4 regions of the Methylobacterium sp. C1 genome follow, and region 4 is predicted to be linked to each of the others. Evidence: predicted binding sites of a transcription regulator. Region 4 holds the regulator's gene; each other region holds the start of a gene.
The links. The regulator PhoB, encoded in region 4, activates phosphate uptake and scavenging genes when phosphate is short. The targets are predictions, from matches to a motif close to TGTCATNNANCTGTCAT.
Positions count from the first base shown of each region.

Region 1 (7,480 bases), 2.0 Mb from region 4:
GTTCTCGGTCCTCGAGGTCAACTCGATGCCGGCCTGGTCGGGCCTGCAGACCGTGTGCGAGACCGACATCGCCGCCGCGGTGGTGCGCGGTTTCCTCGCCGCGGCCCGCGGTGCCAGCCGTCCTCGGCTCGTGGTGGCATGAGCGGGGGCGGCCTCGATCCGGCCCTGATCGGCACGCTGTACCAAGCGGCCTGCCTCGCGGAGCTCGACGCCCTCAAGCCCGGCAACGTCCACGCCCACGCGCCCGGCCACCGCATGGTGCTGGCGGATTTCGTCACGAGTGCCGACGTCTCGGCGCCCGCCCTGGCCAGAGCGGGCGCGGGCGTCGGGACGCGGGTCCGCGACGGCGTCGCCGCCACCATGGCGGCGGTGGGCCAGAACACCAATCTCGGCATCCTGCTGCTCTGCGCGCCGCTCGCGGTCGCGGCCGAGCGTGGGCGGACCGTCGCCTCGGTGCTCGACACCCTGGACGGCGCGGATGCGGAGGCCGTCTTCGCGGGCATCCGGCGCGCCAATCCGGGCGGCCTCGGCGAGGCCGCCCGGCACGACGTTGCCGAGCCGGCGCCCGGATCGCTGCGAGACGCCATGGCGGAGGCCGCCGACCGGGACCGGATCGCCCGCGCCTACGTCACGGGTTTCGCGGACGTGCCGGCGATCGGGCTCGCGGCCCTGCGCGAGGCCCGCACCGCCGGGCTCGACCCGACTTGGTGCACGACTGCGATCCACCTCGCCTTCCTGCGCGCCGTCCCGGACAGCCACGTCGCCCGCAAGCACGGCGCGGCCGCGGCCGAGGGCGTCCGCCGGGAGGTAGAAGCGACGCTCGCCGGGATCGACCTCGCCGCGCGGCCGGTGGACGCGCTGCTGGCCCTCGACGCGTCGCTGAAAGGGCGGTCGATCAATCCCGGTACGAGCGCGGATTTCACCGTCGCGACGCTGTTCTGGGACGCGCTCGCGGGCGCCGGTGCCCGGCTGGCCTGAGCCGCGTGCACGATCCGGTGTTCATAGCGCCGGACGGATGGAAATTCCTCCGTGTCAGAGCCTTGCGCGGGTTGTGAGCCGCAGGGCCCCGCTGTAGGGTCCGCCGCGCTGTCCGGCCCAACCGGCTCGGCCCATCCGGCTCGGCCGGCATGGTCGGGCGCCGATAACAAGGATGGCTTCCCGGCCGCGGCACCGCCCGGCGCGCGGCTCTATTTCGGAATCCAGGGAGAGACACCGAATGGCGAAGATCACCAAGGTTCAGGTCGGCGAGGCCCTCGTCGGCGACGGCAACGAGGTCGCCCACATCGACCTCATCATCGGACCGCGCGGTTCGCCGGCTGAGACGGCCTTCTGCAACGGCCTCGTGAACAACAAGCACGGCTTCACCAGCCTGCTCGCGGTCATCGCGCCGAACCTGCCGTGCAAGCCGAACACCCTGATGTTCAACAAGGTCACCATCAACGACGCCCGTCAGGCCGTCCAGATGTTCGGCCCGGCCCAGCACGGCGTTGCCAAGGCTGTGCAGGACGCGGTGGCCGAGGGCATCATCCCGGCGGACGAGGCCGACGACCTGTACATCCTGGTCGGCGTGTTCATCCACTGGGAGGCGGCCGACGACGCCAAGATCCAGAAGTACAACTACGAGGCCACCAAGCTGTCGATCCAGCGCGCCGTCAACGGCGAGCCGAAGGCCTCGACGGTCACCGAGCAGCGCAACTCCGCGCAGCACCCCTTCGCCGCCAACGCTTAGATCGGGGACGGTCCTGGGCAGAGCGAGCCTCCGCCCGCACCGCGGGGCCTGCTCCAGCGACTGGCTTCGATCTTCCTTGGCCGATAGGTAGGCCCCTGAACGGGACGGCGCGAGCCGTCCCGTTTCTCGTTTGGGCCGGCCGCCCGACCCGCCGCGGGGCGGCGCCGGGCCTCGGCTCCCCGGATCCGAAACGGTCGGCGAGCCCGCCGCGCGGACGCGATCCGCGCTGCTGCCCCCTCCCTCGACCTCCGCGCGATCACGCGGCGGGAGCAGGCTTGATCTCCCCGCGGACGCGGCGTCCTCGCCCGCGTCGAGCCTCCGCCAAGCGTGATCGGCGCCCCAAGTACCGCCTGCGGACGCGAGGATGGAGCGGCGGCGTCGAGCGCGACCGCGAGGTCAGGCCATGACTTCATCCGCCAGGGATTCGGCTGCCCTCCGCGATGACTGGATACACGGTGGCCGGCTTATTCTCGCTGCGGATCCCGATCCATCGGATCACGCGGCGATCCATGCCTGGATCCTGGAGTTCATCGAGGTCGGCGGGGAAGGCCCCGATCAGGACGGGATCCGAAACCTGATCGACCACAGCCTGAACTTCGAAATTCCGGTCCGGGCGACCGGCCGCGTCCGGCAATCCTTGATCGCTACTGTGTGGGCGCGCCTCGCGGCGCGGGCTTCGCCGCGTCACGGCCGATGAGGCTGACCGGACTGCGCCTCGCGCGCCGCTGGAGCGTGCCGCCATCAAAAGAAAAGGGGCCGCCTCACGGCGACCCCTTTCCCCCGTCATGCGCGGTGGCGCGGACTTAGAAGTCCATGCCGCCCATGCCGCCGCCCGGCATGGCCGGAGCGGGGCTGTCCTTCTTCGGCGCGTCGGCGACCATCGCCTCGGTGGTGACCAGCAGGCCGGCGACCGAAGCCGCGTCCTGCAGAGCGGTGCGCACCACCTTGGCCGGGTCGACGATGCCGGCCTGGATCATGTCGACGTACTCTTCGGTCTGGGCGTTGAAGCCGAAGGTCTCCGAGGAGGTGTTGTCGGTGATCTTGCCGACCACGATCGACCCTTCCACGCCCGCGTTCTGGGCGATCTGGCGGAGCGGGGCCTCGAGAGCCTTGAGGACGATCTTGATGCCGGCCTGAACGTCCGGGATGTCGGACTTCAGCTCGGCGACCGCCTTCTTGGCGCGCAGCAGCGCGGTGCCGCCGCCGGGGACGATGCCTTCCTCGACCGCCGCGCGGGTGGCGTTGAGGGCGTCGTCGACGCGGTCCTTCTTCTCCTTCACCTCGACCTCGGTCGCGCCGCCGACGCGGATCACCGCGACGCCGCCCGCGAGCTTGGCCAGACGCTCCTGCAGCTTCTCACGGTCGTAGTCCGAGGTGGTCTCCTCGATCTGCGCCTTGATCTGCGAGATGCGGCCCTCGATGTCGGACTTCTCGCCGACGCCGTCGATGATCGTGGTGTTCTCCTTCTCGATGCGCACGCGCTTGGCGCGGCCGAGCATGGGGAGCGTCACGTTCTCGAGTTTGATGCCGAGATCCTCGGCGATCATCTGGCCCTTGGTCAGGATCGCGATGTCCTCGAGCATCGCCTTGCGGCGATCACCGAAGCCCGGCGCCTTGACGGCCGCGACCTTCAGGCCGCCGCGGAGCTTGTTGACGACGAGCGTGGCGAGCGCCTCGCCCTCGATGTCCTCGGCGATGATCAGGAGCGGCTTGCCGGTCTGAACAACGGCCTCGAGCACCGGCAGCATGGCCTGGAGCGAGGAGAGCTTCTTCTCGTGGATGAGGATGTAGGGGTCCTCGAGCTCGGCGACCATCTTCTCCGCGTTCGTGATGAAGTACGGGGAGAGGTAGCCGCGGTCGAACTGCATGCCCTCGACGACGTCGAGCTCGGTCTCGGCCGTCTTGGCCTCCTCGACCGTGATCACGCCCTCGTTGCCCACCTTCTGCATGGCGTGGGCGATCATCTCGCCGATCTCCTTGTCGCCGTTGGCGGAGATCGTGCCGACCTGGGCGACCTCGTCGGAGGTCGAGACCTTCTTGGCGCGCGAGGTGATGTCCTTGACGGCCGCCTGGGTGGCGAGGTCGATGCCGCGCTTCAGGTCCATCGGGTTGATGCCGGCGGCGACGTACTTGGCGCCCTCGCGGACGATGGCCTGGGCCAGCACGGTCGCGGTGGTGGTGCCGTCACCCGCGATGTCGTTGGTCTTCGAGGCCACTTCGCGCACCATCTGGGCGCCCATGTTCTCGAACTTGTCGGCGAGCTCGATCTCCTTGGCGACCGTCACACCGTCCTTGGTGATGCGCGGGGCGCCGAAGCTCTTCTCGATCACGACGTTGCGGCCCTTCGGGCCGAGCGTCACCTTCACCGCATCCGCGAGGATGTCGACGCCGCGCAGCATCTTATCGCGGGCGTCGGCGGAGAAACGAACGTCTTTCGCTGCCATTGTGTGCCTCTTAGCTACTGGTTGAACCCCAAGGCCGGGACGGCCTCAAAGGGCGATGACGGGTGATCCGATCAGAGGGCGACGACGCCCATGATGTCGGATTCCTTCATGATCAGGAGGTCCTGACCGTCGATCTTGACCTCGGTGCCGGACCACTTGCCGAACAGGACGCGGTCGCCGGCCTTCACGTCGAGCGCGTTGACGCGGCCCTGCTCGTCGCGGGCGCCGGGGCCGACGGCGACGACTTCGCCCTCCTGCGGCTTCTCCTTGGCGGTGTCCGGGATGATGATGCCGCCCTTGGTCTTCTCTTCGCTCTCGATGCGACGGACGACCACGCGGTCGTGCAGCGGACGGAACTTCATGAGCTGCCCTCTTGCTTCAGGTCTGGAGTTGGCGTTGATGCGGCCGGCGGGACCGCTCGCGAACTCGACTGTTAGCACTCTGTCTCGGCGAGTGCCAAAGACGGCCGCGAGATAGGCGCGGGCGGGTTCCGAGTCAAGGCTGTCGCACCCCCGCGCGACGGTGCGATGACGCGCCGGCGGCTCCTTTCCCCCTCATGGATAACGCGCTCTCATGCTGAGCCTGCACGGACCCGAAGGCCCGGTGGCGCTGCAACCCGGCAGGCCGGTCGCGCGCGACACCGTGTGGCTCGACCTGAACGATCCCACGCCGGAAGAGGCCGCAGCGGTCGAGGCCGCGACCGGTCTGCGCGTGCCGTCCCGGGCGGCGCTCTCGGAAGTGGAGACGTCGAGCCGCCTGCGCCGGGTGAAGGGCGGGCTCTCGCTCTCGACGCCGATGATCACCTTCGAGCAGAGCGCGTCGCAGCTGAAGCCGCTGGGCTTCCTGCTGACCAAGGATCACCTCGTCACGATCCGCTTCCACGAGCTGCGCGCCTTCGAGACCTCCGCGAAGCGCATCGCGGACGGCGACGGCAGCACGACACCCAGCGAGATCTTCCTCGTCGTCCTGGAAGAGCTGGTCGACAGCCTCGCCGACGCCCTGGAAGACATGGGATCCGAGCTCGACACGCTCTCCACCCGCATCTTCGACTTCGACGTCCGCGGTGCCGAGCGGCGGCGCCTGGAGCGCCCCCCGCCCCGGCGCCGCGATCTCGCCCTGCGCCGGATCCTGCGCGGCATCAGCAACCGCGGGAAGGTTCTGGGAAAGATCCGGTCGAGCCTGCTCGGCCTCGAACGGATCATCCCGTTCGTCGCCGCGGCCTGCGACGGCCTCGGCCTGCCGGAGGATTCCCGCTTCGAGACGATCAAGCGGGACATCGAGTCCCTCGACGAGTTCGAGACGCGGCTCGCCGAGAACGTCCAGTTCCTGCTCGACGCCGCCCTCGGCCTCATCACGATCGAGCAGAACAACGTCTTCCGGGTCCTCACCGTGGTCTCGGTGGTCGGCGTCCCGCCGACGCTGATCGCGTCGATCTACGGCATGAACTTCAAGCACATGCCCGAGCTGGATTGGGCTCTCGGATATCCCTACGCGCTCGGCCTGATCCTCTTGAGCGCGGTCGCGCCGATCATATACTTCCGCATGCGGGGCTGGTTCTAATATTGACCGAAAAATTATAGCATTGGAAACACCACATCGCATCTCAGCCGCCGAGGGCGGCGCCGGTCCGGACACGAGCACAGAGCGGACACGGCGTCGCAAGCATTCGTTCGATCTTCGCCCGCGCTTAACCTGAACGAATTCCGAAATAAGCAATTCATTAACGATGCGGCGCTAGACCCGGCGCGGGGGGAACGCGAGCGGGACCATGTTCAATCGTACTGTCTTCAACGAGGCCCAGGCCAAGATCGACGCCCTGGACCGCTCACTCGCGATCATCGAATTCTCGATGGACGGGACCGTCCTCCACGCGAACCAGAACTTCCTGCGGCTGATGAAGTACAGCCTCAGCGACGTCCAGAGCCGGCATCACCGCATCTTCGTGGACAAGAGCTATGCCGAGACCGCGGAGTACGCCGCGTTCTGGGACAAGCTCAAGGACGGTCAGTACGTCACGGGCGAGTTCCTGCGCCTCGACAAGGAGGGCGACTCGGTCTGGCTCGAGGCGACGTACAATCCCGTCCTCGACGCGCGGGGCAAGCCGATCAAGGTCGTAAAGTTCGCCGCGGACATCTCCGCGAAGAAGAAGGAGATCAATCGGCTCCTGACGATGATCGACAACGTACCGGTGGCCGTCATGACGGCCGACCTGAAGGACAACTTCAAGATCGACTACATGAACGCCACGTCGCGCAAGACGCTCGGCACGATCGACCAGCACCTGCCGGTCAGAGTCGACGACATGCTCGGCCGCTCCTTCGATATCTTCCACAAGAACCCGAGCCACCAGCGCACCATGCTGGCGGACGCGAGCCGGCTGCCGCACAGCACCAAGATCAGGGTCGGGCCCGAGACCCTCAACCTGCGGGTCACGGCGGTGAACGACGAGAAGGGGCAGTACCTCGGCCCGATGCTGACCTGGGCGGTGGTCACCGCGCAGGTGAACATGGAGACCGACGTCAAGCGCGTCGTGGAGGCCGTCGGCTCCGCCATCCAGGAGATGCAGAGCTCGGCCGAGGGCCTGATGCAGTCAGCCGAATCCGCGCGCCACAAGGCCTCGTCGGTCGCGTCGAGCTCCGAGCAGATGAACGGCGCGATCCAGGAAATTTCCGGCCAGGTCGGGCGGGTCTCGGAGCGCGCGCAGCAGATCGCCGCCCAGGCGGGGACGACCGACGCGACCATGCGCCAGCTCGCCGAGAACGCCCGCAAGGTCGACGCGGTGGTGAGCATGATCAAGTCGATCGCCGACCAGACCAACCTGCTGGCGCTGAACGCCACGATCGAGGCGGCCCGGGCCGGCGCCGCCGGACGCGGCTTCGCGGTCGTCGCCTCCGAGGTGAAGGCACTCGCCGAGCAGACGGCCAAGGCGACCGGCGAGATCACCCAGCAGGTCTCGGCGATCCAGAGCGCCACCGGCGACGCCGTGGGCGCCATCGAGATGATCACCGCGGCGGTGGACGAACTGTCCAAGCTTACCCTGGCGATGGCGAGCGCCGTCGAGGAGCAGGCGGTCTCGACCCACGAGATGGCGGGCAATATCGGCGGCGTTTCCGAGGCCGCCAACGCCACCGGTCAGCTGGCGCAGACGGTCCAGGGCATCGCCGAGAGCCTCGCCGGCCACTCGACGAGCCTGTCGGAGAGCGTGATCCGCTTCATGAAGACGGCCTGATCCGCGCGGCTCAATCCCGGGCGAGCTGCGCCCGGCCGATGGCGAAGACCCGCCCGTCTCCGAGGAGATGGGCGGTGA
Region 1 covers NZ_CP017640.1:773,154-780,633, forward strand. Annotated here, with positions in the region: gene BKE41_RS03570 (RimK family alpha-L-glutamate ligase) at 1-142, shown strand, start outside; gene BKE41_RS03575 (triphosphoribosyl-dephospho-CoA synthase) at 139-978, shown strand; gene fae (5,6,7,8-tetrahydromethanopterin hydro-lyase) at 1,217-1,729, shown strand; gene BKE41_RS03585 (hypothetical protein) at 2,133-2,426, shown strand; gene groL (chaperonin GroEL) at 2,533-4,173, opposite strand; gene groES (co-chaperone GroES) at 4,245-4,535, opposite strand; gene BKE41_RS03600 (CorA family divalent cation transporter) at 4,747-5,733, shown strand; gene BKE41_RS03605 (PAS domain-containing methyl-accepting chemotaxis protein) at 5,942-7,402, shown strand; gene pdeM (ligase-associated DNA damage response endonuclease PdeM) at 7,413-7,480, opposite strand, start outside.
Region 1: the regulator PhoB is predicted to act here: its motif matches at 4,690-4,706, upstream of BKE41_RS03600 (CorA family divalent cation transporter).

Region 2 (7,480 bases), 1.6 Mb from region 4:
AGGAAGGTCCAGAACTGGCCCTCCGGCGACGGCGGCAGCATCAGCACCGCGAAGGTGCCGAGCCGCCCGAGACCGTGGAGGATCCGCGCCACCGAGAAGTCGAGGCGCCAGGCGCCGAGCGCCGCGAGCCCCACCAGGACGACGAGCAGGGCGGCGAGCCGCGCCCGCCCCGGCCAGTCGGTGCGGAACTGCGCGGGGTAGCGCGCGCGCAGGCGGGCGAGGTCGGCCCGGGCCGCCGCCCGCAGGGCCTCGGGACGCGCGCTCATCGGGCCTGCTCCGCGCCGATCAGGCGGTGGCGGACCCGCTCGGTGACGAGGTCGATGCAGAAGACGGTCAGGATGATCAGCACGAGGATCGCGCTCACGTCAGCGTAGTAGAAGTTGCGGATCGCCACGAGGAATTCCTGGCCGATGCCGCCGGCGCCGACGAAGCCCATCACCCCGGCCCCGCGCACGTTGATCTCGAAGCGCAGCAGCGCGTAGGAGGCGAAGTTCGACAGGACCTGCGGCAGCACCGCGAAGCGCACCGTCTGGACCCAGGTCGCGCCCGAGGCCGACAGGCCCTCGACGGGGCGCATGTCGATGTTCTCGACCACCTCGGAGAACAGCTTGCCCAGCGCCCCCGTGGTGTGGATCGCGATGGCGAGCACGCCCACCATCGGGCCGAGGCCGAAGGCGATCACGAAGATCAGCGCGAACACCACCTCGGGGACGGTGCGGCACAGTTCCAGGAGGCGCTTGGCGCCGACGCGCAGCGCGCGCGACCGCACGAGGTTGGCGGCGGCCACGAAGCTGAGGGCGAAGCCCCCGAGCCCCCCGAGCAGCGTCCCGAGATAGGCCATGAGCAGGGTCTCGCCCAGCAGGCCCAGCCATTTGGGCAGGCCCCAGTACCAGGCGCGGACGTCCTCCAGCGGGTGATCGAGGCCGATCGGCGGCAGGATCTGCTGGATGTAGGCGGTGAACTTGCCGATGTTCTCGGCGAGGACCAGCGGCCGCACCTCGGCGATCAGCCCGGCGACCACGGCGAGCGCCGCCACCAGGGCGAAGCCCGCCAGCGTGCGGCGGCGGGCTTCCCCGGTCGCCGCCGCGTAGAGGCCGGAGAGGGCGGCTGCCCGCTCCGGCGACAGGGGTGTCAGACCGCGCAAGGCGGGCGGCTCCGGATCAGGACTTCCGGCGCTGCTCGTCGTTGAAGCGCAGCATGTCGATGATCGGCTGGTAATCCTTGAGGGTCACCGGCGTGAGATCCTGGTCCTTGCCGTCGGAGAGCCGGTCGAACGCGGCCTTGTCGGCCTTCGGCAGGGCCACGAAGGCGTCGCGGATCTTGGCCTTCAGGTCGTCCGGCAGGCTCGCCAGCACGGCGAATGGCCCCTCCGGCAGGAAGTCGGACTTGAACACGACGCGGAAGTCCGACTGCTGCATCGGAGTGCCGTCGGGCTTCTTGAGCATGCCCTTGGCGGCCATGCGGGTGACCATCGTGTCGGTCTCGGAATTCCACAGGTTGGCGGCGGCGTCGGCGGTGCCCTGGGTGAGCGCCAGCACGGCGTTCTCGTGGCTGCCGGCGTAGAAGGTCTTGCCGAAGAACTTCTCCACGTCGTAGCCGGCCCGCTTCAGGAAGAAGCGCGGCGCCTGGTTGCCCGAGGTCGAGTTCGGATCGACCAGTGCGAGGTTCTTGCCCTTCAGATCCTCGACGGTCTTGTAGGGGCTGGAGGCCAGCACGTAGACCACCGAATAGTAGCCCGAGGCGCCGGTCTCGTGCTTCTGGTTGACGATCGGCTCGATCTTCACGCCGGTCATCACGGCCCGCGCGAAGGAGGCCGGCCCGTACCACGCGATCTGGATGTTGCCGGCCCGCTGGCCCTCGATCACGGCGGCGTAGTCGCTCGCCACCCGCAGCTTCACCGGCACGCCGAGCGTCTTGGTCAGGTAGGCGGTGAGCGGCGCCCACCGGTCGGCGGTGCCCGAGGCGTTCTCCGCCGGGATCACGCCGAGCGTCAGCTCCGGATACTGGGCCTTCCAGTCCTGGGCGGCGGCCGGCAGGCCGAGGAGGGCGAGGGCCGCGGCGGCAGCGAGGGTGCGTCGGGTGATCATCGGGTCGTCCTTCGTGGCGGCGTCGGCGAGGTTCGGCCGGCCAAGGGCCGGTCGGGCGTTTCCAGAGCGGTGCTCGTTGGCAGTGCTCGTTGGCAGTGCTCGTTGGCGGTGTTCGTTGGGGCCCGGGGCCCGGATCAGGCGCCGAGGGCGGCCTCGCGGACCGGCCGGGCCGGCACGAGACCGGGCCGGCCCGGCATCGCGGCCCGCTGCTCCGCCTCCCGCTGCGCGGAATCGTCCAGCACCTCGCCGGCCTCCAGGCCGTAGAGCCGGCGTGCCACGTCCTCGGTCAGGTCGAAGGGGCCGCCCTCGAACACGACCCGCCCGGCCGCGAGGCCGACGAGGCGGTCGCAGTAGGCGCGGGCGAGGTCGAGGGAGTGCAGGTTGCACAGCACGGTGATGCCGTAGCGCCGGTTCACCTCGGCCAGCGCGTCCATCACCAGGCGGGTGTTGCGCGGGTCGAGGGAGGCGACCGGCTCGTCGGCGAGCAGGATCTCGGGCTCCTGCACGAGGGCGCGGGCGATGGCGACCCGCTGCTGCTGCCCGCCCGACAGGCCGTCGGCCCGCTGGCCGGCGAACTCGCCCATGTCGAAGCTCTCCAGGGCGGCGAGGGCCATGGCCCGGTCCTCGGCGGACCATTGCCGGAGCAGGGAGCGATAGGTCGGCACGTGGCTGAGGCGCCCCATCAGCACGTTCGTCATCACGTCGAGGCGGCCGACGAGGTTGAACTGCTGGAAGATCATGGCGCAGCGGGTGCGCCATTCCCGCAGGGGACGGCCGCGCAGGGTCGTCACCTCGCGGCCCTCGTGGAGGATGCGCCCCGAACTCGGGTCCGCCAGCCGATTGATGAGGCGCAGGAGCGTCGACTTGCCGGCGCCCGACCGGCCGATCACCCCGACGAAGCTGCCGGGCTCGATCCGGAGCGACACGCCGTCGACGGCGCGCCGGTCGCCGTACTGGCGCGTGAGATCCTCGATAACCAGCATGCAACCATCCGCCGCGGAGTGGCCGCACGTAAACGCCGGTTTCACGACGATTGGATGACGTATTCGGAACGATTATATTTGCCGGCGCAACATCTCGGTTATTTCGATAGCCGACTTAATCTTCGCAGCGCTCCAGGAACGCCTCGATCGGCAGGCCGCGGAAATCCGGCAGCGCCCGGCGCAGGCGCTCGTGGTCCCAGTCCCACCAGGCGAGGCGCATCAGGCGGGCGGCGATCGCCTCGGGGAAGCGGCGCCGGACCGGCCGGGCGGGATTGCCGACGACGATCGTGTAGGGCTCGACGTCGCGGGTGACGATGGCGCCCGCTCCCACCACCGCGCCGGTGCCGATCGTGCGCCCCGGCAGGACGACCGCGCCGTGGCCGATCCAGACATCGTGGCCGATCGCCACCGGGCTCGCCCGGCGCCGGTCGAAGAAGGCGGGCTCGTCCGATTCGTCCGGCCAGTAGGCCCGCGCCCGGTAGGTGAAGTGCGCCTGGGAGGCGCGCTCCATCGGGTGATTGCCGGGATTGATCCGCACGCTGGCGGCGATCGAGCAGAACTTGCCGATCGCGGTGTAGATCACCTCGCCGTCCTCACCGATGTAGGAATAGTCGTCGAGGATTGTCTCGGTGAGCCGGGTGCGGGCGCCGACCTCGGTGTAGCGGCCGAGGCGGCTGTCGACGACCCGGGCGCTCGGATCGAGCGCGGGTTCGAGGCCGAGGGGGCGGTCAACCACGGGCTTCTCCGAAGGGCAGGCGCGCCAGGAGCCGGAACGGCTCCGACCCGTCCTGGATCAGGAGGCTGACGGCGTCGATCCGCAGGGGCTCCGGCCCCGCGGCGCCGTAGGCTTCGGACAGGCGCCGGTGCCAGGAATCGCGATCCGCCTCCGGCAGGGCGTCGGTCAGGGTCATGTGGAAGCGGAAGGCCTCGAACACGTACGGGTAGCCCCAGCGCGCGAGGAGCGCGCGGCCGCGCGCGTCGAGGCGCTCCGGGCGGCGCTTGGCGCGCTCGGCCTCCGTGAGCGGCGCCCGGAACGGGTCCAGGGCGGCGACGCATTCGGCCGCCAGCAGCCCCAGCTCCGGCGGCGGGGCCTCCGGCACCAGGGCGAGGAACGGTCCGAGGGCGGCGACCCGGAGCGGGCCCACCGCCACCGGCGGGTGCGCGGCCGCGAGGTCGCGGGCGGCGGCGACGAGGTCGGCCTCCGCGGCGCACGGGGCGAGGCGCAGCGGCGCCTTGAGGGTGGCGTGGAACCCGTAGACCCGCGCGCCCGCCGTGACCGCCGCGAGATCACCGAGCCCCTCCGGGTGCGCGACCGGCAGCCCGGAGACGTTGTCGGTGCCGAGGACCGCGCGCCCGAAGGCTTCGAGGCGGGATCCCGGGGTGGGCAGCCAGTAGAGGGCGTAGCGGCGCGACACGTCAGGGCCTCCGATCGCCGGGCGGTCAGGCCGTCGGCGCGTAGGAGCGCGCGCCGGCGGCCCGCCGGGGGCGCACGTCCATGGCGTTGCCCCGCCACACGATGGCGCTCCGCATCCAGGCGCCGAGCCAGATCGCCGGGATCAGGGCGTCGCGCGCCAGGAAGGCCGCCAGCGTGCGGGGCGAACGGTGCCAACCCGCGCGGACCGCGAGCCGGTGCTCGGCGGCATAGCACAGGGCGGCGAGGCCGGCAGCGCCGGCGAGGCCCGCGAGGCTGCCGGCCCAGAGGGCGACGAGGAGCGCCGGCAGCAGGACGCCGCTGCCGATCTCGGGGGCGAAGAACAGCGGGAAGGTCACGCGGCGCAGGCGCGCCCAGCGCAGCTGCCGCGCCCAGACCTCCCGGAAGCCGCGCGGGCCGAGCGGCTGCTCGAACGGGCTCGCCACGAGGTGGACGCGCTTGCCGGCGGCGCGCACGAGCTTGGTGGCGGCCGCGTCCTCCGCGATCTCGGCGGCGAGCGCCTGGAGCCCGCCCTGCGCCTCCAGGAAGGGCTTGTGCCAGAGCATGCTCTTGCCCTGCGCGAAGCCCAGGCCGAAGGCCTCGGCGGCGTATTGCCAGCGCGCCTGGAGGGTGTTCAGGAAGGCGCACTCCACCTCCGCCATGAAGCTGCCCGGGCGGGCGCCGGCCGGGGTGGAGCAGACGAGGCCGGTATCGTCGCGCCACGCCGCCTGGAGCCGCTGGAGGTAGTCCGGCGGCATGGCCACGTTGGAATCGGCGAGCACCACCCAGTCGTGGGCGGCGGCGCGCCAGCCGCGCAGGCAGTTGTTGAGCTTCGGGTTCGCGCTGACGCGCTCGTCGCCGCTGATCAGGCGGGCCGGCACCTGCGGGTGGGCCTCGATCAGGCGCTCCACCATCGGCACGATCGGGTCGGCCGGGTCGGCCACGCAGAAGATCAGCTCGTAGGCCGGGTAGTCGAGGCGGAAGCTGCGGACGAGCATCTCCTCGCTGTACGCCTCGACCCCGCGCAGCGGCCGGACCAGGGAGACGGGCGCGCCGGCGGGGAATTGCGACGGGCCGTGGTTCCGGCCGAGGCGCCGGGCCGCGACGGCGATGCTGCCGGCCTGGACGAGGGCCAGGAGCGCGCCGAGGGACAGGGCCGGCACCGTGGCGTCAATCATGCGGATCCCTCGTGCGATCGGGCGAGCGGTCCGGTCCGCTAGCGGCTCGACCGCGTCAGGCGTGTGACAGCGCCGCCCGGCGCTCCCGGTCCCGGTCACCGACGCGGCGCGTCGCGTCGCGGGCCGTCACGGGCCGTCACGGGCCTGCCGTCGCCCGTCACCCAACCGTCACCGCTCCATCTTAATCCCGGCTCACCACCACGTAGAATTCCGCGAGGGTTCATGTCCGATTCCGCCGTGATGCCGTCGGGGGCGGTGGGAGGCCGGCGGGCGGGCGGTCCGCGCCTCGACCACGGGACGCATCTCGGCGGGGTGGTCGCGTTCCTCCTCGTCCTGGTGGCGGGCCTCGGCTACGCGGTGGTGAGCCTCGTCGCCGACATGAACGCGGTCGGCGAGGCGCCCCTGGCCTACGGCGCCTTCGCGCTGCTCGGCCTCGCCCTGCTGATCGCCCTCGCCTTCGAGTTCGTGAACGGCTTCCACGACACCGCCAACGCGGTCGCCACGGTGATCTACACCCACTCGATGCCGCCGCTCGTCGCGGTGATCTGGTCGGGTGCCTTCAACTTCCTGGGCGTGATGCTGTCCTCGGGCGCGGTGGCCTACGCGATCGTGACGCTGCTGCCCGTCGAGCTGATCCTCAACGTCGGCTCGCACGCGGGCTACGCGATGATCTTCGCGCTCCTGCTGGCGGCCATCATCTGGAACCTCGGGACCTGGGCCTTCGGGCTGCCGAACTCGTCGTCCCACGCGCTGATCGGCTCGGTGCTCGGCGTCGGCCTCGCCAACCAGCTGATGAACGGCGACGACGGTACCGCGGGCGTCGACTGGACCCAGGCGCTCAACGTCTTCAAGGCGCTGCTGTTCTCGCCGGTCTGCGGCTTCGTGCTCGCGGCGCTGCTGCTGCTCGCCCTGAAATTCACGGTGCGCCGCAGGGACCTCTACGAGGCGCCCGAGGGCGACGCGCCCCCGCCCCTGTGGATCCGCGGCCTGCTGATCCTCACCTGCACGCTGGTCTCGTTCTTCCACGGCGGCAATGACGGGCAGAAGGGCATGGGCCTGATCATGCTGATCCTGATCGGCGCCGCCCCCACCGCCTACGCGCTCAACCGCACCATGGCGGACGACACGACGCCCGCCTTCGTGCAGGCCTCGACGGCGGCGAGCGCGGTGTTCTCCGCCCGCGCCCCCGGCGCGGCGGTTCCGGACGCCGCCGCCGCGCGCCGGACGGTGACGGAGGCGCTCAAGACCAAGGCGCTGAACACGCCGCCCGTCTACGCGGCCCTGGCGGCGCTCTCCGACGACATCGCCGCCAGCGTCAAGAATTACGGGGCGATCCGGACGGTGCCGGCCGCCCAGACCCAGAACCTGCGCAGCGACATGTATCTCGCCGCCGACGCGGTGCGCGTGCTGCCGAGCGCCGGGGCCGACTTCTCGGAGACCGACAAGGCGGACCTGAAACGCTACGCGGGCCTGCTGAACGACGGCACGCGCTACATCCCGGGCTGGGTGAAGGTCTGCGTCGCCCTGGCGCTGGGTCTCGGCACCATGGTCGGATGGAAGCGCATCGTCGTCACGGTGGGCGAGAAGATCGGCAAGACCCACCTGACCTACGCGCAGGGCGCCTCGGCCGAGATCGTCGCCGCCGGCACGATCGGGCTGGCCGAACTCTACGGCCTGCCGGTCTCGACGACCCACATCCTGTCCTCCGGCGTCGCCGGCACCATGGCGGCCAACGGCTCGGGACTCCAGATGTCCACGGTGCGCAACATGGCGCTCGCCTGGGTCCTGACCCTGCCGGCGGCCATCACCCTCGCGGCCGTG
Region 2 covers NZ_CP017640.1:4,405,103-4,412,582, forward strand. Annotated here, with positions in the region: gene phnE (phosphonate ABC transporter, permease protein PhnE) at 1-266, opposite strand, end outside; gene phnE (phosphonate ABC transporter, permease protein PhnE) at 263-1,144, opposite strand; gene phnD (phosphonate ABC transporter substrate-binding protein) at 1,161-2,087, opposite strand; gene phnC (phosphonate ABC transporter ATP-binding protein) at 2,222-3,070, opposite strand; gene BKE41_RS20380 (chloramphenicol acetyltransferase) at 3,186-3,806, opposite strand; gene BKE41_RS20385 (DUF1045 domain-containing protein) at 3,799-4,485, opposite strand; gene BKE41_RS20390 (ceramide glucosyltransferase) at 4,511-5,659, opposite strand; gene BKE41_RS20395 (inorganic phosphate transporter) at 5,882-7,480, shown strand, end outside.
Region 2: the regulator PhoB is predicted to act here: its motif matches at 3,114-3,130, upstream of phnC (phosphonate ABC transporter ATP-binding protein).

Region 3 (7,480 bases), 2.2 Mb from region 4:
CCGGATGGAGAAGGAGTCGAACGGCGCCCCCGTGGTCTGGGTGGCGCGCACCGACGGGTCGAGGACCAGGGTCTCGGACAAAGTCCGCGCCTGCCGGTCCCGGATGAGCGTGTCGGTGTAGCTGGCGATGCTGAAGGGTGCCTTCTGCGCCTCGGTATCGCCCAGCAGGCCGAGGCGCCCGCCCCGCGCCACCTGACCGCCGGCATAGGCCGGCATCGGGCCGCGCGGCGCGGCCGCACCCTCGACCGAGAGTTCGCCGAGCTGGACATCCCGGCCGGCCCCCGCCTCCTCCGCGCGGGCGGCGTGCGGCCCGGAACCGACGAAGCCCAGCAGGACGGCCATCGGGAGAACCGGCCGGGCCGCGCGCCGTCGGCGCCGGGTCCGCGCGGAAACAGGTATTGAGAAGTCGTGGGACCGCATTGTCGCGACGGAGGCTCCGAATCACGGAGCAAGGCAGCAAATATCTCTACAGATGTCAAAAATACATTTGGAGTAATTACAATTACAGCCGCCGCGCGCGGGACGGATCTGGAGGACCGATATTGAACACGTTCTATACTGACCTCATACGCCGAACGACATCTTTATCAGTGCCTCGGCCATCGTCGCACGGTCGAGCCGGCGATTTCGCGGAAGGCGAGGCCGGATCTCGGCCGAGGCGCGCGGCCGGGATCGTCGGGCCGGGCGGGGCGCGACCCGGCCGCGATCGGGTATGGATCGCGCGTCCGAGCGGGTCGCCGCGGCGGGGACCGGGGCGCCCGGTTGCCAGGGTTGCCCACCCCGCCTAGACGGGCCCGGCGCGAAACTTGCCCGTCACCCCTCCTCTTGTGCAGAGGTTTTCCCGTGATCACCGGTCCGTGCCTCATCGTCCAGCCGATCCACGCGGCGGGCCTCGACCGGTTGCGCGCGGCCGGGCTGGAGCCGCGCCCGGCGAGCGGGACCGATTCCGAGACGCTGGCCCGCGAGGTCGCCGACTGCGTCGCCGTCATCACCCGCAACACCGGCTTCCCGGCCCGCGCCATCGCGGCGGCGCCGGCCCTGCGGGTGATCGGCGTGCACGGCACCGGCACCGACCACGTCGCCACCGCCGAGGCGACCGCGGCCGGGATCGTGGTGGTCAACACGCCCGGCGCCAACGCCGTCTCGGTGGCCGAGCAGACGCTGGCGCTGATCTTCGCCCTGGCCAAGGCCCTGCCGGAGGCCGACCGCTCGGTCCGGACCGGCGACGACAGCTTCAAGTTCACCGCCCGGCTGATCGAGCTCGCCGGGCTGACGCTGGGTCTCGTCGGCTTCGGGGCGATCGGGCAGGCGACCGCCCGGCTCGCCGCCGCCCTGGGACTGCGGGTACTGGCCTACGGCCCGAGCCGCCCGGACGCCGACTTCGCCAATGCCGGCGCCCTGCGGGCCGCCTCGGTCGACGCGCTCCTGGCGGAGGCCGACATCGTCTCCCTGCACGTGCCGCTGACAACGGGCACCCGCGGCCTGATCGGTCGGGACCAGCTCGCCCGGATGAAGCGGGAGGCCTTCCTGATCAACACCAGCCGCGGCGGCCTGATCGACGAGGCGGCCCTGGTGGAGGCGCTGGAGGCCGGCACGATCGCGGGCGCCGGGCTCGACGTCTTCGCCCAGGAGCCGCTGCCGGTCGACCACCCGCTGGCCCGCCAGCCCCGGGCGATCCTGACGCCCCATGTCGGCGGCTCCACCGGGGCGGCCCTGATCCGCACCGCCGAGACCGCCGCGACCCGCGTGGTCGACGTCCTCGCCGGCCGGCGGCCGGGCGGGCTGGTCAACCCGGATGTCTGGGAGCGGCGCCGCGCGCCGTGACACCCTGAGACCGGGGACCGCCGCGGGCCGCGCGACGGGCCTCCGACCAACACCCTCATCCTGAGGTGCCCGCCTCGGCGGGCCTCGGAGGGGAGGCTCCAGGGATCGCGCTGGCCTCTGGAGGCCTCCTTCGAGGCTTCCGCCTCGCTCCAGCACCTCAGGATGAGGGAGCGGGCGGGAGGGCCGCGCTCCCGACATCCCCGCCCCCGGCGGATCACGCCCTTTCGTCCGGACCGCGACCGCCCGCCGCGCACCGTGTCATGCAATCGTCGCAGACGGGCCGGAAAGCCACCCGCTGCATCCGAGGCCAGAGAGGGCTCCATGGACTTCCACCGCCGCTTCACGGTCCTGATGTGCGCCCCGGCCTTCGACCCGGACGATCTCGAGGGCGCGCGCGTCAACCAGATCGTCGCGGCCGTGGAGCAGCGCGGCTTCGAGGTGGTGCGCGCCCGGCGCGTCGAGGACGCGGCCATCGCGGTCCAGACCGACGCGGCGGTCGGCTGCCTCGTGGTCGACTGGGGCAAGCGCGGCCTCGACGGCAAGGCGGCCGCCCTCATCGACATGATGCGCCGGCGCGGCCTGGAGATGCCGATCGTCATCATGGTCCGCCGCAAGCGGCTGGAGGACATCCCGGTCGAGCTCCTCGACTTCATCGACGGCTACATCTTCCTCGCCGAGGAGACGCCGGAATTCATCGCCCGCGGCCTCGTCAGCCGGGTCACGCAGTACGCCGAGACCCTCAAGACGCCGTTCTTCGGCGCGCTCGTCGACTACGCCGAGAAGGGCAACCAGCTCTGGACCTGCCCGGGCCACAACGGCGGCATCTTCTACAACCGGTCCCCCATCGGCCGGATCTTCGTGGAGCACCTCGGCGAGGCGATCTTCCGCGACGACCTCGACAACTCGGTCCTCGACCTCGGCGACCTGCTGACCCACGAGGGCCCGGCGCTGAAGGCCCAGAAGGAGGCCGCCAAGATCTTCGGGGCGGAGAAGACCTACTTCGTCCTCAACGGCACCTCGGCGTCCAACAAGATCGTCCTGTCCTCCCTGGTGGCGGAGGACGACCTCGTCCTGTTCGACCGCAACAACCACAAGGCGGCCCACCACGGCGCCCTGTTCCTGGGCGGCGGCATCCCGATCTTCCTGGAGACGGACCGCAACGCCTACGGGCTGATCGGGCCGATCTTCCATGAGGCCCTGGATGAGACCCGGATCCGCGAAAAAATCCGCCGCAACCCGCTGGTGACCGATCCGGAGGCGTGGCGCCGGGAGCGGCCGTTCCGCGTCGCGGTGATCGAGCAGTGCACCTACGACGGCACGATCTACGACGCCCAGGAGATCCTGGAGAAGATCGGCCACCTCTGCGACTACATCCTGTTCGACGAGGCCTGGGCGGGCTTCATGAAGTTCCACCCGCTCTACGCAAGGCGCTTCGCCATGGGGCTGACGGGCCTCGACGAGACCTCGCCCGGCATCGTCGCCACGCAGTCGACCCACAAGCAGCTCGCGAGCTTCAGCCAGGCCTCGCAGATCCACACCCGGGACGGCCATATCCGCGGCCAGACCCGGCGGGTGGAGCACAAGCGGCTCAACGAGAGCTTCCTCGTCCACGCCTCGACCTCGCCCTTCTACCCGCTCTTCGCCTCCCTCGACGTCGGCGCCCAGATGATGAAGGGGCGCTCCGGCATGATCCTGTGGGACGACACGATCCGCCTCGGGATCGAGTGGCGCAAGAAGGTCCGGGCGATCCGGCGCGAGTTCGAGGAGAACGAGCGCGACCCTGCCCGGCGCTGGTTCTTCGACCCGTTCGTGCCGGACGTGACGGTGAACGCCGACGGCGCCGAGGTGCCGTGGGAGAGCGTGCCGACCGACGAGCTCGCCGCGACGCCGCGCCACTGGGAGCTGAAGCCGGGCGCGCGCTGGCACGGCTTCAGCCACGTGGCGCCGGGCTACGCCATCACCGACCCGAACAAGCTCACCGTGCTGACCCCCGGCTTCGACCGGCACACGGGGGCCTACGCCCAGCACGGCGTGCCGGCGCCGATCGTGGCGCAATACCTGCGTGAGAACCGGATCGTCGCCGAGAAGAACGACCTGAACTCGCTGCTCTTCCTGCTGACCCCGGGGGTGGAATCCTCCAAGGCCGGCACGCTGATCTCGGGCCTCGTCGCCTTCAAGCGGCTCCACGACGACAACGTCGCGCTGGAGGAGGCCATGCCGGAATTCGTCAACCGCCGGCCGAACCGCTACCGCGGCGTGCGCCTGCGCGACCTCTGCGGCGAGTTCCACGCCTTCCACCGGGAGGCCGGCACCTCCGCACTGCAGCGGCGCCAATTCGCCCCCGAGCACCTGCCCGAGATGGTGATGCCGCCCAAGAAGGCCGCCCAGCTGCTGACCCGCAACACGGTCGACTACGTGCCGATCGCCGAGGCCGAGGGGCGGATCGCCACCACGCTGATGCTGGTCTACCCGCCGGGCATCGGCACGGTTCTGCCGGGCGAGCGCCTGGACGAAAGGGCCAAGCCCATGCTCGACTATTTCAAGATGTTCGAGGCCTCCGCCAACCTGTTCCCGGGCTTCGAGGCCGAGATCCAGGGCGTCTACCGCGAGGTCGACCCGGACGGGCGGATCCGCTTCCACACCTACGTGGCGCGGGAGGGGGTCTGATGGAGATCGAGGTCGAGACGCCCGGCCCGGTCCCGGCCCGGTCCTGCCCCGACATCGTCATCCGCCCGTCCTCGGACGCCGATGTCGAGGCGATGGTGGCGATCTACGAGCACCACATCAGCCGGGGCGTCAGCGACGTCGGCGTCGCCGAGGAGGACCGGCTGCTCCCCGACGACCTGAAGCGCCGGCGCAAGACCATGCGCAAGAAGCGCCTGCCGCACCTCGTGGCGGATCGCGACGGCGCGGTGGCGGGCTACGCCTACGCGGTGCCGTTCCGGAAGCGGCCCGCCTACCGCTACACGCTCAAGCACTCGATCTACGTGCATCCCGACCACCTCCATGCCGGGATCGGCCGGCGCCTGCTGCCGGCCCTGATCGAGGCCTGCGCGGCGGGCGGCTACCGCCAGATGATCGGCTACATCGACGCCGAGAACGCGGCCTCCCTGCGGCTCCACGAGGCCTGCGGGTTCGAGCGGGTCGGCTACCTGCGGGCGGTCGGCTTCAAGTACGGCCACTGGTCGGACAGCGTCATGGTCCAGCGGGCGCTGGGGACGGGCTCGGAGGACCGACCGGGGTAGCGGGCGCGCCGGGACGAGTCCGGGCGCCCGCGGGATTCGGACCGTCCGCCTGTCGCCGCGCGCGGCCCGCGTCAGTGTCCGACTGCCGGCCGCGCCGTCGCGACGATGTCGACCTCGACTCCGACGTCGAGCGCCACCCACTGGCCCGAGGCCCAGGCCCCCTGCCCGACCCCGAACTCGGTGCGGACGAGGCCGACGCGCCCCGCGGCGCGCGCGGTGTCGCCCGCCAGGGTCAGGTGGAACGGCAGCGTCACGGGCCGGCTCGTGCCGCGGATCGTCAGCGTCCCGATCGCCGCGTAGTCGCCCTGCCCCTTGTCGACGAAGCGGGTCGCCTCGAAGCGCGCCTCGCTCCCCGCCTTGACGTCGAACCAGTCCTTCTGCGGCAGGGCCTCGTCGCGCTGGACGTCGCCGGTCCGGGCGCTGGCGAGGTCGACCAGCACGAGCGCGTGCCCCGCCTCGGGCTTGGCGGGGTCGAGATCGATGTCGGCCTTGAACCGCTCGAACCGCCCGGTGAACGGCACGCCGACCTGCACGCCGGAGAACCGGATGGCGCTCTTGCCCGGATCGACCGCCCACTCGGCGGCCGCCGCCGGCAGGGTGGCGGCCTGGAGAGCTGCCAGCAGGCAGAGGTGACGCGCGTTCATCGGGTCGGCTCCACGGTCGGGGTGATCGACGTGCTGCGCCCCGGCAGCATGCGGCGCAGCACGTCGTCGCGCAGGAGGAGGTGGTGGCGCAGGGCCGCCGCCACGTGGATTGCGAGCAGAGCCGCCAGGAACCACGCCCCCAGGGCGTGGACCCGCTTCAGGACGCCCTCGGCGGCGGGGTCGGGGGCGAGGCCCGCCAGCGGCAGGTGCGGCCAGGGCACGATCCCGTAGAGCACCGTCGGGATGTTGAACGGCGACAGCGACACCACGGCCCAGCCGGTCAGGGGCAGCCCGACGAGGAGCAGGTACAGGAGGTGATGGGCCGCCGCGGCGGCCCGGCGCTCCCGCGCCGGCATCCCGGCCGGGTGCGGCGGCGGCCGGTGGGTCAGGCGCCAGAGGACGCGCAGGGCGGTCAGCGCCAGCACGGTGATCCCGACCGACTTGTGCCACTGATAGAGCTGGAACTGGCGCAGCGGCGCCAACCCCGCATGGGTCATGGTCAGGCCCAGACCGATCAGGACGAGCACGCCCAGCGCGCTCGCCCAGTGCAGCAGGATCGCCACGGCGGAGTACCGCCGCGCGGAGACCCCGTTCGCCATGGCGGATCCTCCCAGCTCAGTCCTGCTTCTCGAAGGCGCCCGCGATCGTGAGGTGCAGCTCGTCGCCGATCAGCGGCACGTAGGTCTTCACCCCGAACTCGGAGCGCTTGAGCGTGCCGGTGGCCTCGAAGCCGACCGTGTATTTCTTGCTCAGCGGGTTCACGCCGGCGCCGACCAGGGTGACGTCGAGCGTCACCGGCTTGGTCACGCCGTGCAGCGTCAGGTCGCCCGTCACCTTCGCGTGGTCCTTGCCGGCGGGCACGACCTTGGTGGACACGAAGGTCATGTCGGGGAACTTGGCGGCGTCGAGCCACTGGTCGCCCTTGAGCTCGTCGGTGAGCTTGGCGCTGGTCGTCGTCACCGAGGCGACCGGGATCTTCACCGACAGCTTGGCGGCGGCCGGGTTCTTCGGCTGCAGCTCCAGCGTGCCGGACACGTCCGAGAAGCCGCCCGCGTAGTTCGAGAAGCCCATGTGGGAGACCCGCCAGCCGACCTGGGTGTGGCCGGGGTCGACCGCGTAGGTGCCGGCCTGGATCTGGGCGGGGTCGCGGGTCGGCGGTGTCTGGGCCAGCACCGGGGTGGCGACCGGGGTGGCGACCAGCAGGGCCAGAAGGCCGGAGGCGAGAATCGACTTCAAGGGTGTCTCCTGCAGAGCAGACGGCCGAGCGCGAGTCGCTGCGCCGCAGCCGCCGTGTAGACCCGTTCACGGCACCGGTTGAGCCTGCTATCCGGAACCCCATGGTTGCGAGAACGGAAACCTTCCGGGGCGGGCTCGACGATGTGCGGGCTTTCTGCGCCGTCGTGGATCTCGGCACGGTGACGGCCGCCGCAGCGACTCTGCAGGAAACCAAGGGCAGCGTCAGCCGGCGGATCTCCCGCCTGGAGCAGGCGCTGGGCGTCCGGCTGATGGCGCGAACCTCCCGGGCGGTGTCGCCGACCGCCGAGGGCCTCGCCTTCTACGCCAAGGCGCAGGACAGCCTGACGCTCCTCGACGAGGCGGCCGAGACCGCCCGCGACGCCCGCACGGTGCCGGCGGGGCACCTGCGGATCACGACCTCGATCGATTTCGGGATCGAGGTGATGCCCGAGATCGTCGCGAGCTTCCGGGCCGCCTACCCGCAGATCACCGTGGAGATGCTCAACACCGACGCGCGGCTCGACCTCGCGG
Region 3 covers NZ_CP017640.1:4,959,567-4,967,046, reverse strand. Annotated here, with positions in the region: gene BKE41_RS22990 (TonB-dependent receptor) at 1-342, opposite strand, end outside; gene BKE41_RS22985 (hydroxyacid dehydrogenase) at 844-1,824, shown strand; gene BKE41_RS22980 (Orn/Lys/Arg decarboxylase N-terminal domain-containing protein) at 2,146-4,491, shown strand; gene BKE41_RS22975 (GNAT family N-acetyltransferase) at 4,491-5,069, shown strand; gene BKE41_RS22970 (YceI family protein) at 5,141-5,713, opposite strand; gene BKE41_RS22965 (cytochrome b) at 5,710-6,312, opposite strand; gene BKE41_RS22960 (YceI family protein) at 6,329-6,949, opposite strand; gene BKE41_RS22955 (LysR family transcriptional regulator) at 7,051-7,480, shown strand, end outside.
Region 3: the regulator PhoB is predicted to act here: its motif matches at 2,081-2,097, upstream of BKE41_RS22980 (Orn/Lys/Arg decarboxylase N-terminal domain-containing protein).

Region 4 (7,480 bases):
CCTGCGGGCCGCGCTCGCGCCGGTCGCCGAGATCCTGCCGCGGGCGGACCTGGACGACGGGTTGGCGTCCCTGGCGGGCGTGCGCGTCCGCCTCGACGCGTCGACCGGCGCCGTCGCCCTGAAGGAGAAGATCGAGGCCGCCGGCGGCACGGCCGATGTCGGCAAGGACCCGATCACCGGCATGAAGGCGGTCAAGAACGCCGCCGAGATCGCGGGCGCCCGCGCCGCCCATGTCCGGGACGGGGCGAGCGTCGTGCGCTTCCTCGCCTGGCTCGACGGGGCGGCCGCGGCCGGCGGCCTCACCGAGATCGCCGCCGTCGAGGCCCTGGAGGATTTCCGGGCCGCGGGCGGCGACCTGCGCGAGGTCTCCTTCCCCACCATCTCGGGATCCGGACCGAACGGGGCGATCGTCCACTACCGGGTGAGCCGCGCCACCGACCGGACGGTCCGGCCGGGCGAGCTGTTCCTGATCGATTCCGGGGCGCAGTACCCGGACGGGACCACCGACATCACCCGCACGGTCGCGGTCGGCGCGCCGAGCCCCGAGATGCGCGACCGCTTCACGCGCGTGCTGAAGGGGCACGTCGCCATCGCGCGGGCGGTGTTCCCGGTCGGCACGACCGGCGCCCAGATCGACGCCTTCGCGCGGGCGCCGCTCTGGCAGGCCGGTCTCGACTTCGACCACGGCACCGGTCACGGCGTCGGCGCCTTCCTGTCGGTGCACGAGGGGCCGCAGCGGATCGCCAAGACCGGCACGGTGGCGCTGGAGCCCGGCATGATCCTGTCGAACGAGCCGGGCTACTACGCCCGCGGCGCCTACGGCATCCGGATCGAGAACCTCGTCCTGGTCGAGTCCCGCGCGATCGCGGGCGGCGAGCGCCCGATGCTCGGCTTCGAGACGCTGACGCTCGCCCCCTACGACCGCCGGCTGATCCGGCCGGACCTGCTCGAACCCGGGGAGCGGGCCTGGATCGACGCCTACCATGCCCGGGTGCGCGAGACCCTGGCGCCCGGGCTCGACACCGCCGCGCGCGACTGGCTGGAGCGGGCGACGGCGCCGCTGGAGGGGTGAGCCGGCCGCACGGGACCCCGCACGGGACCCCGGACGGGACCCCGGACGCGGTCCATGGTAAGACCCGGCGCCACGGAAACGCCCGCGCCGGGCGAGAGACGCCGCGCGTGAAACCGCGACCGCCCCGCGCGCGAAGGGACAGCATGATCCGCCGCCTCGCCATCCTGATCCTGGCCCTCGCCGCGAGCCTCTCGGCCGCCGCGGCGCAGGGGTTTCCGCAGGGCTTCCGCACGCCCGCGGACCTCGTGCGCGCGAGCCTCGTGGCCGAGCCCGCCGCGGTCGCCGGCGCGCAGCCCTTCACGCTGGCCGTGCGGATGCAGATCAAGCCCGGCTGGCACGTCTACTGGCGCAATCCGGGCGATTCCGGCCTGCCCCCGGAGGTGACCTGGACCCTGCCGGCCGGCTTCAACGCCGGCGCGATCCGGTGGCCGGCGCCGGAGCGCATCCCGATCGCGACCCTCATGAATTACGGCTACGAGGGCGAGGTCACGCTCCTCGTGCCGGTGACGCCGCCGCCGAGCCTCGACCCGGCGGACCCGGTGCGGATCCAGGCGAAACTGACCTATCTCGTCTGCGAGACCGAGTGCGTGCCCGGCTCGGCCGACCTCGCCCTGACCCTGCCCGTGGGCAAGGCCGAGCCGGACCCGGCCAGCGCCGCGCTGTTCGCGCGCGCGCGCGCCGCGCTGCCCGTGCCGGCGCTCTGGCCCCTGCGCCTGTCGAGCCAGGGCGACACCCTGCGCCTCGATTTCGCCGCGACCGGTCTCAAGCCCGAGGCGCTCCGCAACGCCGCGTACTTCCCCTACGCCGAGACCGCGATCGACAACGCCGCCGCCCAGGTGATGACCGTCGACGAGACCGGCCTGCACCTGACCCTCGCGCGGAGCAGCCCGACCGATCCGGTGCCCACCGCGCTGCCCGGCGTCCTGACGGTCGACGAGGTCGACGCCGCCGGGACCCGCCGGCTCGCCTTCGCGTACGGGGACGAGCCGGTGCTCCCGGCCGCCGCGGCGCAGGCCCCGACCGCGCCGAACCCGGCCTCGACCGCGCCGGCAACCTCCGACTTCGACGCGCTGACCCTCGCGACCGCCGCGGCCTTCGCCTTCCTCGGCGGCCTGATCCTCAACCTGATGCCCTGCGTCTTCCCGGTCCTGTCGATCAAGGTCCTGAGCCTCGTGCGGCACGCGGGCGAGGGGCCGGCCCGGCTGCGGCTCCACGGCCTCGCCTACACGGCCGGCGTCCTGGCGAGCTTCCTGGCGCTCGCCGCCGCGCTGATCGGCCTGAAGAGCGGCGGGGCCGCGATCGGCTGGGGGTTCCAGCTCCAATCGCCCGCCGTGGTCGCGGGGCTCGCCTACCTGCTGTTCGCGATGGGCCTGAGCCTCTCCGGCGCGGTCCATGTCGGCGGGCGGCTCGCCGGCCTCGGCGACGGCCTCACCCGGCGCGCCGGCCTGAGCGGCTCGTTCTTCACGGGCGTGCTCGCCACCCTGGTGGCGACGCCCTGCACGGCGCCGTTCATGGGCTCGGCGGTGGGCTTCGCGCTGACCCAGAGCGCCGGCGTGGCGCTCGCCGTCTTCGCCAGCCTCGGCCTCGGCCTCGCCCTGCCCTTCCTGCTCCTGACCCTCTGGCCGCCGGCCCTGCGGGCACTGCCGCGGCCGGGCGCCTGGATGGAGACCCTCAAGCAGGTGCTGGCCTTCCCGGTCTACGCCACCGTCGCGTGGCTGATCTGGGTGCTGGCGCAGCAGGTCGACCCGCGCGGGCAGCTGGCGGCGCTGATCGGCCTCGTGCTCGTGGGCTTCGCCGCCTGGGCCTGGGAGCACGGCCGCGCCGCCGCGCCGCGGACGGGTCGGATCGCGCAGGCCGCCGCGGCGCTGGCGCTGATCGCGGTCGCCTCCCTCGCCGTCACCCTGCCCCGGAGCAGCGCCGCGCCGGCGGCGCAGGCCGCCGCCGACGGGGTCGAGCCGTTCACGCAGGCGCGCCTCGACGCCCTTCTCGACGCGCACCGCCCCGTCTTCGTCGACATGACCGCCGCCTGGTGCATCACCTGCGCGGTCAACGAGGCGACCTCGCTCAACACCAGGGCGGTGCGGTCCGCGATGGCCGAGCGCGGCGTGACCTACATGAAGGGCGACTGGACCAACCAGAACCCCGAGATCACCCGCCTCCTGGAGAAGCACGGGCGCAGCGGCGTCCCGCTCTACCTGCTCTACACCGGGACGGGGGAGCCCCAGGTGCTCCCGCAGATCCTGACCGAGGGGACGGTCCTGGCGGCGCTGGAGGCGGTGCCGGCCGCCGCGGGACGGAGCGCGGCGCTGGCGCGCTGAACCCGTCCGCGGTCCCCGGCGCCTGAGCAGAGACGGCGCGCCGGAGCGATCTGTCGCTCCGACGCGCCTTGGGGCCGCCTCAGGCCTCGAGCGAGAAGGTCTCGTCGAAGGCGTAGCCCGAGCCGCGGACCGTGCGGATCGGGTCGGCCTGGCGCGGGCCGTTCAGCGCCTTGCGCAGCCGCCCGACATGCACGTCCACCGTGCGCTCGTCGATGTAGACGTCGTGGCCCCAGACCCCGTCGAGGAGCTGCTCGCGGGAGAAGACCCGGCCCGGCGCCAGCATCAGGAATTCCAGCAGCCGGAACTCTGTCGGGCCCAGATGCAGCTCCTCGCCGCCGCGACGGACGCGGTGGCCGGTGCGGTCGAGCTCCAAATCGCCCGCCGCCAGCCGGTCCGAGACGTGGGCGGGCTTGGCCCGGCGCAGCAGCGCGCGGATCCGGGCGAGCAGTTCCGGCACCGAGAACGGCTTGACGATGTAGTCGTCGGCGCCCGTGCCGAGACCGCGGACGCGGTCGCCCTCCTCGCCCCGGGCGGTGAGCATGATCACCGGCAGGCGCTCGGTCTCCCGGCGCGCCCGGATCCGGCGGCACAGCTCGATCCCGGAGAGGCCGGGCAGCATCCAGTCGAGCAGGACGAGGTCCGGGATCCGCTCCGCCAGGAGCAGCTCGGCGTCGTCGCCGCGCGCCGCCGAATCCACCAGGAAGCCCTCGGCCTCCAGGTTGTAGCGCAGCAGCGTGGTCAGCGCCTCCTCGTCCTCGACGATCAGGACTTGCATGCTCACGTTCGACGACTCGTTCTACCGGCGGTCCCGCGGATGGTGCAGGAGGCGCCGCCCGGCCTCAACCTGCACGGTTACTGGCCCCGGCCATGCCCGCAGGAAGGCCGGGGTCGGGGGCTCACGGCGCCTGGAGTCCGTCCACCGTCGCGTAGTTCGACGCGTCGTTCTTCGGCCGGTCGCCCGCCAGGGTCTCGCCCGTGGCGAGGTAGTGGATCGTCTCGGCGATGTTGGTGGTGTGGTCGCCGATGCGCTCGACGTTCTTGGCGCAGAACAGCAGGTGCGTGCAGAACGAGATGTTGCGCGGGTCCTCCATCATGTAGGTCAGGAGCTCGCGGAACAGGGAATTGTACAGGGCGTCGATCTCACCGTCGCGCTCCCAGACGTCGTGGGCCGCCTGGACGTCGCGGCTCCCGTAGGCGTCGAGCACGTCCTTCAGCTGACCCTCGGCGAGGTCGCTCATGTGGCGCACGCCGAGCACGATCTTCTGGGCCGGCGCCTGGTCGGAGATCGCCACCACGCGCTTGGCGACGTTCTTGGCGAGGTCGCCGATCCGCTCCAGATCGCCGGAGACGCGGATCGCCGAGATGGTCTCGCGCAGGTCGATCGCCAGCGGCTGGCGCCGGGCGATCAGCAGCACGGCGCGCTCCTCGATGTCCCGCTGCAGCGCGTCGAGGCGCTTGTCGGCGAGGATCACCGCCTGGGCGAGCGTGTCGTCCCGGCGCACGAGGGCGTCGGTCGCCTCCGCGGTCATCTTCTCGGCGACGCCGCCCATCTCCGAGATCGAGCGACGCAGGTTCTCCAGGTCGGTGTCGTAGGAGGTGACGATATGGCCGGGCATGGCGGATCCTTCGATGGGGTCCCGGGGACGGCCCTCCGGGAGGTTTGCGGATCCGCCGACGCGCCGGAGACGCGAGCGGCGGTCCCGGGACCGGAGCGGCCCGGCAGACTAGCCGAAGCGGCCGGTGATGTAGTCCTGCGTGCGGCGCTCCGTCGGGTTCATGAACATCCGGTTGGTCGGACCGAACTCGACGAGCTGCCCCAGATACATGAAGGCGGTGAACTGCGAGATGCGCGCCGCCTGCTGCATGTTGTGGGTGACGATCACGATGGTGAACTCGTCGCGCAGCTGCTCGATCAGCTCCTCGATGCGGCCGGTGGAGATCGGGTCGAGGGCCGAGGTCGGCTCGTCGAACAGGATCACCTCCGGACGCTGCGCCACCGTCCGGGCGATGCACAGGCGCTGCTGCTGGCCGCCCGACAGGCCGGTCCCCGGCTGCCGGAGCTTGTCCTTCACCTCGTCCCAGAGGGCGGCCTTGCGCAGGGATTCCTCGATCCGGCCGTCGAGCTCGGATTTCGGCAGCTTCTCGTAGAGGCGCAGGCCGAAGGCCACGTTGTCGTAGATCGACATCGGGAACGGCGTCGGCTTCTGGAACACCATGCCGATGCGCGAGCGCAGCTCGTTCAGGTCGACGGAGGGGCTGAGGATGTTCTCGCCGTCGAGCAGGATCTCGCCCTCCGCGCGCTGCTCCGGGTAGAGGCTGTAGATCCGGTTGAAGCAGCGCAGCAGGGTGGACTTGCCGCAGCCGGAGGGGCCGATCAGCGCCGTCACCTGCCGGTCGTGGAAGTTGAGGTTGACGTCCTTCAGCCCGTGGAAGCTGCCGTAGTAGAAGTTCAGGTCCTTGACGGCGATCCGCACGGGGCCGCCCTCTTCGGCGCGGTTGCGGTTCAGCTCGACCGTCGGGATCGCGGAGGCGGCGTTCATCGTCGTGTCCTCGAAAGGGGGCTCAGCGCGAGGCCTGCGGCTTGATCACGAGGCGCGCGATGATCGACAGCGCCAGGATGGTCGCGGTGATCAGGAGCGCGCCCGCCCAGGCGAGGCCCTGCCAGTTCGGGTAGGGCGAGAGGGCGAACTGGTAGATCATCACCGGCAGGTTCGCGACGCCGCCCATCAGGTTGGCCGAGAACCAGGAATTGTTGTTGAGCGCGGTGAACAGCAGCGGCGCGGTCTCGCCGGCGATGCGGGCGAGCGCCAGGATGATGCCGGTGACGATGCCGGCCGAGGCCGCCCGCCAGGTCACGCTCATGATCACCGTCGAGGGCGGCGCGCCGAGCGCCGCGCCGGCCTCCCGCAGGGTTCCGGGGACGAGGCGCAGCATGTCCTCGGTGGTGCGCACGATCACCGGCACGGCGATGATCGCCAGGGCCACGCCGCCGGCCCAGCCCGAGTAGGTGCCCATCGGCCGCACCATCAGCGTGTAGACGAACAGGCCGATCAGGATCGACGGCGCCGAGAGCAGGACGTCGTTGAGGAAGCGGATCAGGGCCGCCAGCTTCGAGCCGCGCCCGTACTCGGCGAGGAAGGTCCCGGCCATGACGCCGACCGGTGTGGCGATCAGGATGCCGATCCCGGTCAGCACGAGGCTGCCCAGGATCGCGTTGGCGATGCCGCCGCCCTCGGAGCCCGGGCCCGGGGTCGGGTTGGTGAACAGGGTGGGCGTGAAGCCGCGCACGCCCTGGACGATCAGCATCACCAGGATCGAGCCGAGGACCAGGGCGCCCACCACCGTCGCGGCGGTGCAGGCGACGCGCAGGGCCCGGTCGGCGACGCGGCGTCCCTGGCGGACGCGGCCGGGGCGGCGCTGGGCGGCCGGGGCGATCGTGCTGGAGGAAACCATCGCGCGTGCTCCTCAGGCGGCCTTGACGCGGCGCGTCAGCAGCCGGGCGATGATGAGCACCACGAAGGTGATCACGAACAGGATGCAGCCCAGGGCCATCAGCGCGTTCAGCTGGAGGCCGTCCGCCTCGTTGAACTCGTTGGCGATGCGCGACGCAATGGTCGAGCTCGGGTCGAAGATCGACGCCGAGAGCCGGTTGGCGTTGCCGACCACGAAGGTCACCGCCATCGTCTCGCCGAGCGCCCGGCCGAGGCCGAGCATGATCGCGCCGATGATCGAGACCGCCGCCTGCGGCACCAGCACGTGCCGCACGACCTCCCAGGTGGTGCAGCCGATGCCGTAGGCGCTCTCGCGCAGCACGGTCGGGATCTGGTCGAGCATGTCCCGGGCGATCGAGGCGATGAACGGCACGATCATGATCGCCAGGATGATCCCGGCGGTGAACACGCCGACGCCCGACGGTACCCGGGCGTAGAACAGCGTGCCGACGATCGGCATGCCCTCCACGAGGTTCGAGACCGGGATCTGGACGTAGCGCGCGAAGAGCGGCGCGAACACGAACAGGCCCCACATGCCGTAGATGATGCTCGGCACGGCGGCGAGCAGCTCGATCGTCATGGCGACCGGCTTGCGGGCC
Region 4 covers NZ_CP017640.1:2,796,259-2,803,738, forward strand. Annotated here, with positions in the region: gene BKE41_RS12965 (aminopeptidase P family protein) at 1-1,072, shown strand, start outside; gene BKE41_RS12970 (protein-disulfide reductase DsbD domain-containing protein) at 1,216-3,390, shown strand; gene phoB (phosphate regulon transcriptional regulator PhoB) at 3,470-4,165, opposite strand; gene phoU (phosphate signaling complex protein PhoU) at 4,287-5,006, opposite strand; gene pstB (phosphate ABC transporter ATP-binding protein PstB) at 5,115-5,930, opposite strand; gene pstA (phosphate ABC transporter permease PstA) at 5,953-6,843, opposite strand; gene pstC (phosphate ABC transporter permease subunit PstC) at 6,856-7,480, opposite strand, start outside.